Regions from separate parts of the Streptomyces sp. NPDC020681 genome, predicted to be linked through region 3. Evidence: riboswitches for the same ligand, from Rfam matches in the RefSeq annotation. Region 3 holds a riboswitch; each other region holds the start of a gene.
What was found. Region 3 has a riboswitch for thiamine pyrophosphate ahead of thiO (glycine oxidase ThiO). Riboswitches for the same ligand answer to the same signal wherever they lie in the genome.
Positions count from the first base shown of each region.

Region 1: another riboswitch for thiamine pyrophosphate. It lies ahead of thiC (phosphomethylpyrimidine synthase ThiC); the one in region 3 lies ahead of thiO (glycine oxidase ThiO).
Region 2: another riboswitch for thiamine pyrophosphate. It lies ahead of ACH4YL_RS35830 (thiamine ABC transporter substrate binding subunit); the one in region 3 lies ahead of thiO (glycine oxidase ThiO).

Region 1 is NZ_JBIRTX010000002.1:545,322-548,589, reverse strand. Features, by position in the region: gene thiC (phosphomethylpyrimidine synthase ThiC) at 1-1,281, opposite strand, end outside; TPP riboswitch at 1,274-1,430, opposite strand; gene ACH4YL_RS06105 (YibE/F family protein) at 1,503-2,852, shown strand; gene ACH4YL_RS06100 (SsgA family sporulation/cell division regulator) at 2,904-3,268, opposite strand, start outside.
Region 2 is NZ_JBIRTX010000025.1:35,931-39,198, reverse strand. Features, by position in the region: gene ACH4YL_RS35835 (ABC transporter permease) at 1-899, opposite strand, end outside; gene ACH4YL_RS35830 (thiamine ABC transporter substrate binding subunit) at 968-2,062, opposite strand; TPP riboswitch at 2,057-2,161, opposite strand; gene rlmN (23S rRNA (adenine(2503)-C(2))-methyltransferase RlmN) at 2,227-3,268, opposite strand, start outside.
Region 3 is NZ_JBIRTX010000015.1:95,470-98,737, reverse strand. Features, by position in the region: gene ACH4YL_RS29745 (NAD(P)/FAD-dependent oxidoreductase) at 1-1,014, opposite strand, end outside; TPP riboswitch at 1,128-1,240, shown strand; gene thiO (glycine oxidase ThiO) at 1,238-2,443, shown strand; gene thiS (sulfur carrier protein ThiS) at 2,440-2,649, shown strand; gene ACH4YL_RS29730 (thiazole synthase) at 2,656-3,268, shown strand, end outside.

The DNA of each region.
Region 1 (3,268 bases), on a different contig from region 3:
GGGGGCCACGTCCGTGGTGAGCGGGCCGAGCGTATAGAACGGGGCCTCCTCGCAGATCTCCTGCTGGAGGTCGATGTTCTCCTTGATCTTGTGCATCGGGACGTGACCAGGTCCTTCGATCATCGTCTGCACGTTGAAGCGCTTGGCGATCGTGTTGAGTTCGCCGAGTGTGCGCAACTCGGCGAACTGCGCTTCGTCGTTAGCGTCCGCGATCGAGCCGGGCCGCAGGCCGTCGCCGAGGGAGTACGTCACGTCGTACGCGGCGAGGATCTCGCAGAGCTCCTCGAAGTGCTCGTACAGGAACGACTCCTTGTGGTGCGCCAGGCACCAGGCCGCCATGATCGAGCCGCCGCGCGACACGATGCCGGTCTTGCGGCGGGCCGTGAGCGGCACGTACCGCAGCAGCACCCCCGCGTGCACCGTCATGTAGTCGACGCCCTGCTCGGCCTGCTCGATGACCGTGTCCTTGTAGACGTCCCAGGTCAGGTCCTCGGCCCTGCCGTCGACCTTCTCGAGGGCCTGGTACAGCGGCACCGTGCCGATCGGGACCGGTGAGTTGCGCAGCACCCACTCACGCGTGGTGTGGATATTGCGGCCGGTCGAGAGGTCCATGACCGTGTCCGCGCCCCACTTCGTGGCCCAGGTCATCTTGTCCACCTCCTCCTCGATGGAGGAGGTGACCGCGGAGTTGCCGATGTTGGCGTTGACCTTCACCAGGAACCGCTTGCCGATGATCATCGGCTCGATCTCCGGGTGGTTGACGTTGGCCGGCAGCACGGCGCGGCCCGCCGCGATCTCCTCCCGTACGACCTCCGGAGAGACGTTCTCGCGGATCGCGACGTACTCCATCTCCGGCGTGATCTCGCCACGACGGGCGTACGCGAGCTGGGTGACCGCCGCTCCCGCCCGGCCCCGGCGGGGCTGGCGCGGACGGCCGGGGAAGACCGCGTCGAGATTCCTGAGGCCCCCGCGCGGCGAGGTGTGCTTGATCCCGTCGTCCTCGGGACGGACGGGACGGCCCGCGTACTCCTCGGTGTCGCCGCGGCCGATGATCCAGTTCTCCCGCAGCGGCGGAAGTCCGCGGCGGACATCGGTCTCGACGGTGGGGTCGGTGTACGGCCCGGACGTGTCGTACAGCGTCACGTCCTTGCCATTGGTGAGGTGCACCTGACGGACCGGCACCCGGAGGTCGGGGCGCGAGCCCTCGACGTATCCCTTGTGCCAGCCCGGCGTGCGCTCCGCCTGGTCGACGGCAGGCGTGCGTGCATCCTGAACGGTCATGAGACCTACTCCCTACGCCGGCATTACCCGGTAACAGGTTCGGCGGTCGACGCAGCGGCTTCCGTCCGGAGGCGTTTCACGTGAAACGCCACAGGGACGGAGGTCAGCGTCCTCTCAGCCCGGTGCTCCGAGCTCCCGCGTGTGCAAAGGTGCCACCACGCTAGCGCCACTTCTGGCGTGCTGAACAGAGGCCCCCTTCCCGTTCTTGCGATGATCGGTCGGTGACCTCTTCGCCGCCAGCACCGCAGCAGCCGCCAGAACCCCACGGCCATACGCACAGTCACGGACCCGCAGCACCCGTCTCCCGGCATCTCCGCAAGGTCATCGCCGCGGTGCTGATTCCGTTCGCCACCGCGGTCGTCGTGGGCCTTCTGGTCCTCTGGCCGGGCGGCACTCCCGCCCATGAACGCACCGGTGTCGGCTTCGACCGGCAGACCGAGGACGGAAGGGTGGTGCAGGTCGACAAGGTCAACTGCAAGGACGTGAACGCCGCGCAGGTGCCGCCGACCGGTGACACCTCCACGCCTGAGGGACGCGAGGCGGTCAACGCGCAGCAGGGCAGCTGCGCGAAGGCGACGGTCGAGGTCACTTCCGGCGCGAACAAAGGCCGCAAATTTACCGAGATCATCCAGCCCGATGCGCCCCGGCAGCTGAAGGACGGCCAGGGGGTCGTGGTCGCGTTCGCTCCCGACGCACCCCGCGACCTGCAGTACTCGGTGATCGATGTGAACCGCGGCTTCCCGATGATGGTGCTGGCGGCGATCTTCGCGATCACCGTGGTGCTCGTGGGTCGTATGCGTGGCGTGATGGCGCTGATCGCGCTGGCCGCCTCGTTCGCCGTGCTGACCATGTTCATCCTGCCCGCGATCCTGCAGGGCTCCAATCCGCTGATCGTCGCGGTGGTCGGAGCGAGCGCGATCATGTTGGTCTCGCTCTATCTGTGCCACGGGCTGACCGCACGTACTTCGGTCGCGGTCCTCGGCACCCTGGTCTCACTGCTGCTGATCGCGGTGCTCGGCTCGATCTTCCTCGGCTGGGCGAGCCTGACCGGCAACACCGACGACAACACCGGTCTGATTCACGGTCTGTTCCCCGGGATCGACATGAGCGGTCTGCTGCTCGCCGGGGTCATCATCGGCTCGCTCGGTGTACTCGACGATGTGACCGTGACCCAGACCTCGGCGGTCTGGGAGCTGCATCAGGCGGATCCCTCCATGGGGCCGCGCGGGCTGTACCGCGCCGGCATCCGGATCGGCCGGGACCACATCGCGTCCGTCGTCAACACGCTCGTACTGGCTTATGCGGGCGCGGCGTTGCCGCTGCTCCTGCTGTTCTCGATCGCGCAGAGCAGCGTGGGGACCGTGGCCAACAGCGAGCTGGTGGCGGAGGAGATCGTACGGACCCTGATCGGCTCGATCGGTCTGGTCGCCTCTGTGCCGGTGACCACGGGCCTGGCGGCGCTGGTGGTCTCCGCGGACCGGCCGCGCAACGAAGAGGCGGCACCGGGCGGATCAGGGGCCCGGAGCGGGCCGCTGGGGCGGGGTGGCTCGGGTCGCCGCCGCAAGAAGTAGCGGTGGCCTCAGAGCCGTGGTCCAAGGTGCCTCAACAGGCGTCCGAAGTCCTCAGCCGGCGTTCTCCTCGGCGAGGATGCGTCCGAGCGCCTTCTCGAGATTGCCCTCGAAGTCTCCGAACGTACGCTCCTGTCCCAGCGGCACCAGCCTGTCGGTGCGGTCGAGGAAAGCCACGATCGGCGCCCCGCCCACCTGGAACACCGCCCGGTCCCGGCCCACTTGGAGCCGGATGCGGAGGTCCCACTTCCCCTCGGGCCCGGTCGGTGTGATGTGCACATCGCCGTCCCCGCTCGGTCCGTGGATCCCGTCCAGCAGCAGTTCGCGGCCGAACGCCCAGGTCACCGGAGCGTCCCCGGGAAGGTGAAAGGTCATCCGCACCGCGTACGGATCCACCGGGTCGTACCGCAGCTCCACCG
Region 2 (3,268 bases), on a different contig from region 3:
GACCGCTCGACGAGCACCCCGAGCGGCACCAGGATCAGCAGCAGCACGGTGGCCAGCACTCCGCCGAGCAGCGCCCAGTCCTTCGCGCCCTTCGGCCGGCGCGCGGTCCCGGCCGGGTCCACCAGCCTCAGCGCGGTCTCCCGCCGCCGTATCGTCCAAGCGTGCACGGCGAGGATCGCACCGACCGCCGCGAACTGCACCAGCGTCAGCACCGCCGCCGTCGGCAGGTCCAGCAGCTGCGCCGTCTGCCGGTAGATCTCCACCTCCAGCGTGGAGAACGTCGGCCCGCCGAGAATCTGTACGACGCCGAAGGAGGTGAAGGTGAAGAGAAAGACCATCAGGGCCGCGGCCGCGACGGCGGGCCCGAGCGCGGGCAGCGTCACGCGTCGCCAGGCCGCGAACCGTCCGGCGCCCAGCACCCGCGCCGCCTCCTCCTGACGCGGGTCGAGCTGCGACCAGAGCCCGCCCACGGTCCGTACGACGACGGCGTAGTTGAAGAAGACATGCGCGAGCAGGATCGCCCACACGGTGGTGTCGAGCCTGATCCCCCACAGCTCGTCGAGCAGCCCGCCGCGCCCCAGCAACGCGAGGAACGCGGTGCCGACGACCACGGTCGGCAGCACGAACGGAACGGTGACCACCGCCCGCAGCAGCCCTTTGCCGGGAAAGTCGAAGCGCGCGAAGACATATGCGGCTGGCAGCGCGATCAGCAGCGTGAGCGCCGTCGACGCGAGCGCCTGCCAGGTGGTGAACCACAGCACGCGCTGCAAGTCCGCGCGGCCCAGCACCTCGCCGATCCGCCCGAACTGCCACACGCCGTCGACTTGGAGCCCGCGGCCGACGATCGCGACGACGGGATACGCGAAGAAGACGGCGAAGAACGCGACGGGCCCGGCCATCAGCCCGAGCCGCACCAGGCTCCCGCGGACCGACTTCCCGCGCGCCGTCTTCCCGCCGTGGGACTTCGTTACTTCACTACGAGCGAGGACCATGACTGGACCCACTGCTCACGGTTCTTGGCGATCTTGTCGGGGTCGACGGTCTCCGGCTTGTCGACGACCGCGCCGAACTTCGTGAACACCTCGGGCAGCTGCGCACCCTTGATCACCGGGTTCACGAACATGTTCAGCGGCATGTCCTCCTGGAACTTCTTGGAGACCAGGAAGTCCAGCAGGGCCTTGCCGCCCTTCTCGTTCTTCGCGCCGTCCAGCAGACCGGCGAACTCGATCTGGCGGAAGCAGGTGCCGGTCGCGACGCCTGTCGGGGCCTCGGCCGGCTGCGGCTCGGAGAAGAGCACTTCGGCCGGCGGGCTGGAGGCGTACGAGACGACGAGCGGCCGGTCCGCCTTGGCCTTCTTGCCGCCGGCGGAGCCGGAGAACTCCTCGTTGTACGCCTGCTCCCAGCCGTCGACGACCTTGACGCCGTTGGCCTTGAGCTTCTTCCAGTAGTCCTGCCAGCCCTCGTCGCCGTACTTCGAGACCGTGCCGAGGAGGAAGCCGAGGCCCGGCGAGGACGTCGCCGCGTTCTCGGTGACCAGCAGGTTCTTGTACTCGGGCTTGATCAGATCGTCGAAGGACGCCGGCGGCTGGAGCTTCTTGTCGGCGAAGTACTTCTTGTCGTAGTTGACGCAGATGTCGCCGGTGTCGACGGGCGTGACACGGTGCTTGTCCTTGTCGAGCTGCACCTCGTCCGGCACCTGGGCCAGGCCCTTGGCCTCGTACGACGTGAACAGGTCGTTGTCGAGGGCGCGCGAGAGCAGGGTGTTGTCGACGCCGAAGAAGACATCGCCCTGCGGCGAGCCCTTGGTGAGGATCTCCTTGTTCAGAGCCGCACCGGCGTCGCCGCTCTTGAGCACCTTGACCGTGTAGCCGGTCTCCTTGGTGAACTCCTTCAGTACGGAGTCGGAGGCGGCGAACGAGTCATGGCTGACGAGCGTCACGGTCTTGGACGTCGAGCCGCCGGAGGAGGAGTCCTTGGACTCCTCGCCGCAGGCCGCGAGGGCGGTGATGCCGACGGCCGCGGAAAGCGCGCCGCCGAGGGCACGCCGAAACTGGCTGTTCATGTGGTGCTGACTCCCTACGCCGGTATGACCCGGATCAGGTCCGAGGGTCTGCGGCCTTGCCGCACTCTCAGCGCTGTGTGCGCTCCCCTGTCGGAATGTTCATTGTTCATTTGTGCGATAGCACAGGCACGGGCACAGTATCAGCCCGCGCCGACGGGCTTGCCTCAGCGTTCGGACGCGGCCAGCTGTCCGCACGCTCCGTCGATCTCCTGGCCACGGGTGTCCCGTACGGTCACGGGCACACCGTGGGCAGCGATCGCCTCGACGAACGCCTTCTCGTCCTCGGGCCGGGACGCCGTCCACTTGGATCCGGGCGTCGGATTGAGCGGAATCAGGTTCACATGGACCCGCCTGCTCTTCAGCATCCGGCCGAGCAGATCACCGCGCCACGCCTGGTCGTTGATGTCCCTGATCAGCGCGTACTCGATGGAGATACGGCGGCCGGACTTCTCCGCGTACTCCCAGGCCGCGTCCAGCACCTCCCGGACCTTCCAGCGGGTGTTCACCGGGACGAGGGTGTCGCGCAGCTCGTCGTCCGGTGCGTGCAGCGAGACGGCGAGACGGCACTTGAAGCCCTCGTCGGCGAAGCGCAGCATCGCGGGCACCAGGCCGACGGTCGAGACGGTGATCCCGCGCTGCGAGAGCCCCAGCCCGTCCGGCTCCGGGTCCGTGAGCCGGCGGACGGCGCCTACGACCCGCTTGTAGTTGGCGAGCGGCTCGCCCATGCCCATGAACACGATGTTCGACAGCCGGGCGGGCCCGCCGGGCACCTCGCCGTCGCGCAGCGCGCGCATGCCGTCGACGATCTGGTGCACGATCTCGGCGGTCGACAGATTGCGGTCCAGGCCAGCCTGCCCGGTGGCGCAGAACGGGCAGTTCATCCCGCAGCCGGCCTGCGACGAGATACACATCGTCACCCGGTCCGGATAACGCATGAGCACGGACTCGACGAGCGTGCCGTCGTGCAGCCGCCACAGGGTCTTGCGCGTGGTGTCGTCGTCGCAGGAGATGTGCCGTACGACGGCCATCAGATCCGGCAGCAGCTCGGACGCGAGCTTCTCGCGGGCGGCGGCGGGGATGTCGGTCCACTGGGCGGGGTCGTGGGCGTACCGCGCGAAGTAGTGCTGCGACAGCTGCTTGGCGCGAAACGGCTTCTCGCCGATCGAGGCGACAGCCTCCTTGCGCTCTGCGGGCGTGAGGTCGGCA
Region 3 (3,268 bases):
CACAAAACGGCCGAACTGCTCGGACCAGAAGTACGGCACCGGGTCGTAGACCTCCGGCGGCTCGGCCGACCCGGCGGCGATGACATTGGCGGCGACCGTGCGCGGCCCCTGCAGCGCGTTGTCCCAGTGGTGCACGAGCAGCCGCCGGCCGTAGCGCGCGGACGGGAAGGAGGCGCAGTCCCCCACCGCGTACACATCGGGCAGCGACGTGCGCAGATGTTCGTCGGCGGTGATTGCGCCGTCCGGGCCGATGGCGATGCCGGACCCGGCGAGCCAGGCCGTGGCGGGCCGCGCGCCGATGCCGACGACGACCGCGCCCGCGGCGAGCTGCCGACCGTCCGCGAGGATGACCGCGCCGGGCTCGATGTCGGCCACGCCCACGCCGGTGAGCAGCTCGATGCCGTACTCCGCGTACCACTCGGCCATCGGCCCCGTGACGTCGGCGGGCAGCGCACCGGCCAGCGGGCGGTCGGCGGCCTCGACGACGGTGACGGTGCAGCCCGCCTCACGCGCGGCGGTCGCGAACTCCGCGCCGATCCAGCCCGCGCCGACCACCACGATGTCGTGCTGCCGCGCGAGCACCGGACGCAGCCGGGCCGCGTCGTCGAGCGTGCGCAGCAGGTGGACGCCCGGGACGGCCTCGGCGCGCGGCAGCGTGATCGGTTCCGCGCCGCTGGCGATGACCAGGAGGTCGTACGGGACGACTCCCGCCTCGGTGTCCAGTTCGTGGGCACCGGGACGTACGCCGGTCACCTCGCAGCCCAGCCGCAGCTCGACGTCGAGCGCCTCGAAATCGACATCGAAGGCCGAGCCCTCCGCCTTGCCGAGCAGCACCGCCTTGGACAGCGGCGGCCGGTCGTACGGCTGGTGCGGTTCGGCCCCGATCAGGGTGACCGGGCCGGTGAAGCCCTGTTCGCGCAGAGCCACCGCGGTCTGCACGCCGGCCATTCCCGCGCCGACGACCACCACGCGCCGCGCCTGTGCTGCCTTCTGCGCTGTCTGCTGCTCGCTCACCCGTCAACCTTACGCATCTGACGCATCGTCAGGTAACCGGGTCCCCCGGATCCCCGGGCAACGGCGGCTGCTCCCCTACTGCGCGTTGGGACCTGGGGTTAGGGTGGCTGCCGTAAGGCACTCGCGGGAGTCCGGACGCACCGGGCTGAGAGGGAGGCTGGACGGCCTCCGACCGTACGAACCTGATCCGGGTCATGCCGGCGAAGGGAGGGGCTGGACGCCCATGTCTCGTACCACGGAACAGTCAGAACATTCAGAACGGTCAGACCAGTCAGGCCGCGGCTCAGACGTCCTCGTCATCGGGGGCGGAATCATCGGCCTGGTCACGGCCTGGCGGGCGGCCCAGCGCGGACTGCGGGTCATCGTCGCCGATCCGGAACCCGGCGGCGGAGCCGCGCAGGTGGCCGCGGGCATGCTCGCCGCCGTCACCGAACTGCACTACGGCGAGCAGACACTGCTCGCGCTCAATGTGGAATCCGCACGCCGCTATCCGGCCTTCGTCGCCGAGCTGGAGGAGGCGACCGGAGCCTCGGTCGGCTACCGCGCGTGCGGCACGCTGGCCGTCGCGCTCGACGCCGACGACCGTGCGCATCTGCGTGAACTGCACGCGCTGCAACGCCAGTCCGGCCTGGAGTCGGAGTGGCTGACGGGGCGCGACTGCCGACGTCTCGAGCCGATGCTCGCGCCGGGCGTACGCGGCGGCCTGCGGGTGGACGGCGACCACCAGGTGGACCCGCGGCGGCTGGCCGCTGCGCTGGTCACCGCCTGCGAGCGGGCCGGAGTGGTGCTGCACCGCGGCTGGGCGGAGCGGCTGACGGTCGTACGGGACCGGGCGGCCGGAGCCGTGCTGACCGACGGGTCGCGGCTCACCGCTGACCAGGTGGTGCTGGCCGGCGGCAGTCTGAGCGGCCGGCTCGGCGGCGTACCGGCGGAGGTGCTGCCTCCGGTACGGCCGGTGAAGGGCCAGGTGCTGCGGCTGACCGTGCCGCCGCCGTACGCCCCGTTCCTGTCCAGGACCGTACGGGCCGTGGTGCGCGGCAGCCATGTCTATCTGGTGCCGCGGGAGAACGGCGAACTGGTCCTCGGAGCGACCAGCGAGGAACTCGGCTGGGACACCACGGTCACCGCCGGCGGGGTGTACGAGCTGCTGCGCGACGCGCACGAGCTGGTGCCGGGCATCACGGAGCTGCCGCTCACCGAGACCCGCGCCGGACTGCGGCCCGCCTCGCCCGACAACGCGCCGCTGCTGGGCCCGACCACGCTGCCGGGACTGCACCTGGCCACCGGCCACCACCGCAATGGGGTGCTCCTCACGCCCGTCACCGGCGATGTCATGGCCACGGTCCTGGTCAACGGCGAACTGCCGGACGAGGCCCGGCCCTTCACGCCACGCCGCTTCTCTCCCGTATCGCTGGAGCAGCCCGCATGAACGTCCTCAACATCTCCGTCAACGGCGAGGTCCGTGAGCTCGCCACCGGAACCACCCTGGACGCCCTGGTCGCGGACCTCACCGCCGCGCCGTCCGGCGTCGCCGCCGCCGTCAACGAGGCGGTCGTGCCGCGCAGCCAGTGGGCGGGCACGCGGCTCGGCGACGGCGACCGGGTCGAAGTCCTCACCGCAGTGCAGGGAGGCTGAACAGCCATGGCCGACGACCGGCTCACCATCGGTGACACGACCTTCAACTCCCGGCTGATCATGGGGACGGGCGGAGCGCCCAGCCTCGACGTGCTGGAACGCTCCCTCATCGCGAGCGGGACGGAACTCACCACCGTCGCGATGCGGCGTCTCGACCCGACGGTGCAGGGGTCGGTGCTGTCCGTCCTGGAGAAGCTCGGCATACGTGTGCTGCCCAATACGGCGGGCTGCTTCACGGCGGGCGAGGCCGTGCTGACCGCGCGGCTCGCGCGCGAGGCCCTCGGCACCGACTGGATCAAGCTGGAGGTCGTCGCGGACGAGCGGACCCTGCTGCCGGATCCGGTCGAGCTGCTGGACGCGGCGGAGACGCTGGTCGACGACGGGTTCACGGTGCTGCCGTACACGAACGACGACCCGGTGCTGGCCCGGAAGCTCGAGGACGTGGGCTGCGCGGCGATCATGCCGCTGGGCTCGCCGATCGGCTCCGGCCTCGGCATCCGCAACCCGCACAACTTCCAGCTGATCGTCGAGCACGCGCGCGTCCCGGTGATCCTGGACGCGGGCGCGGGCACGGCGTCCGACGCGGCCCTCGCGATGGAGCTGGGGTGTGCGGCAGTGA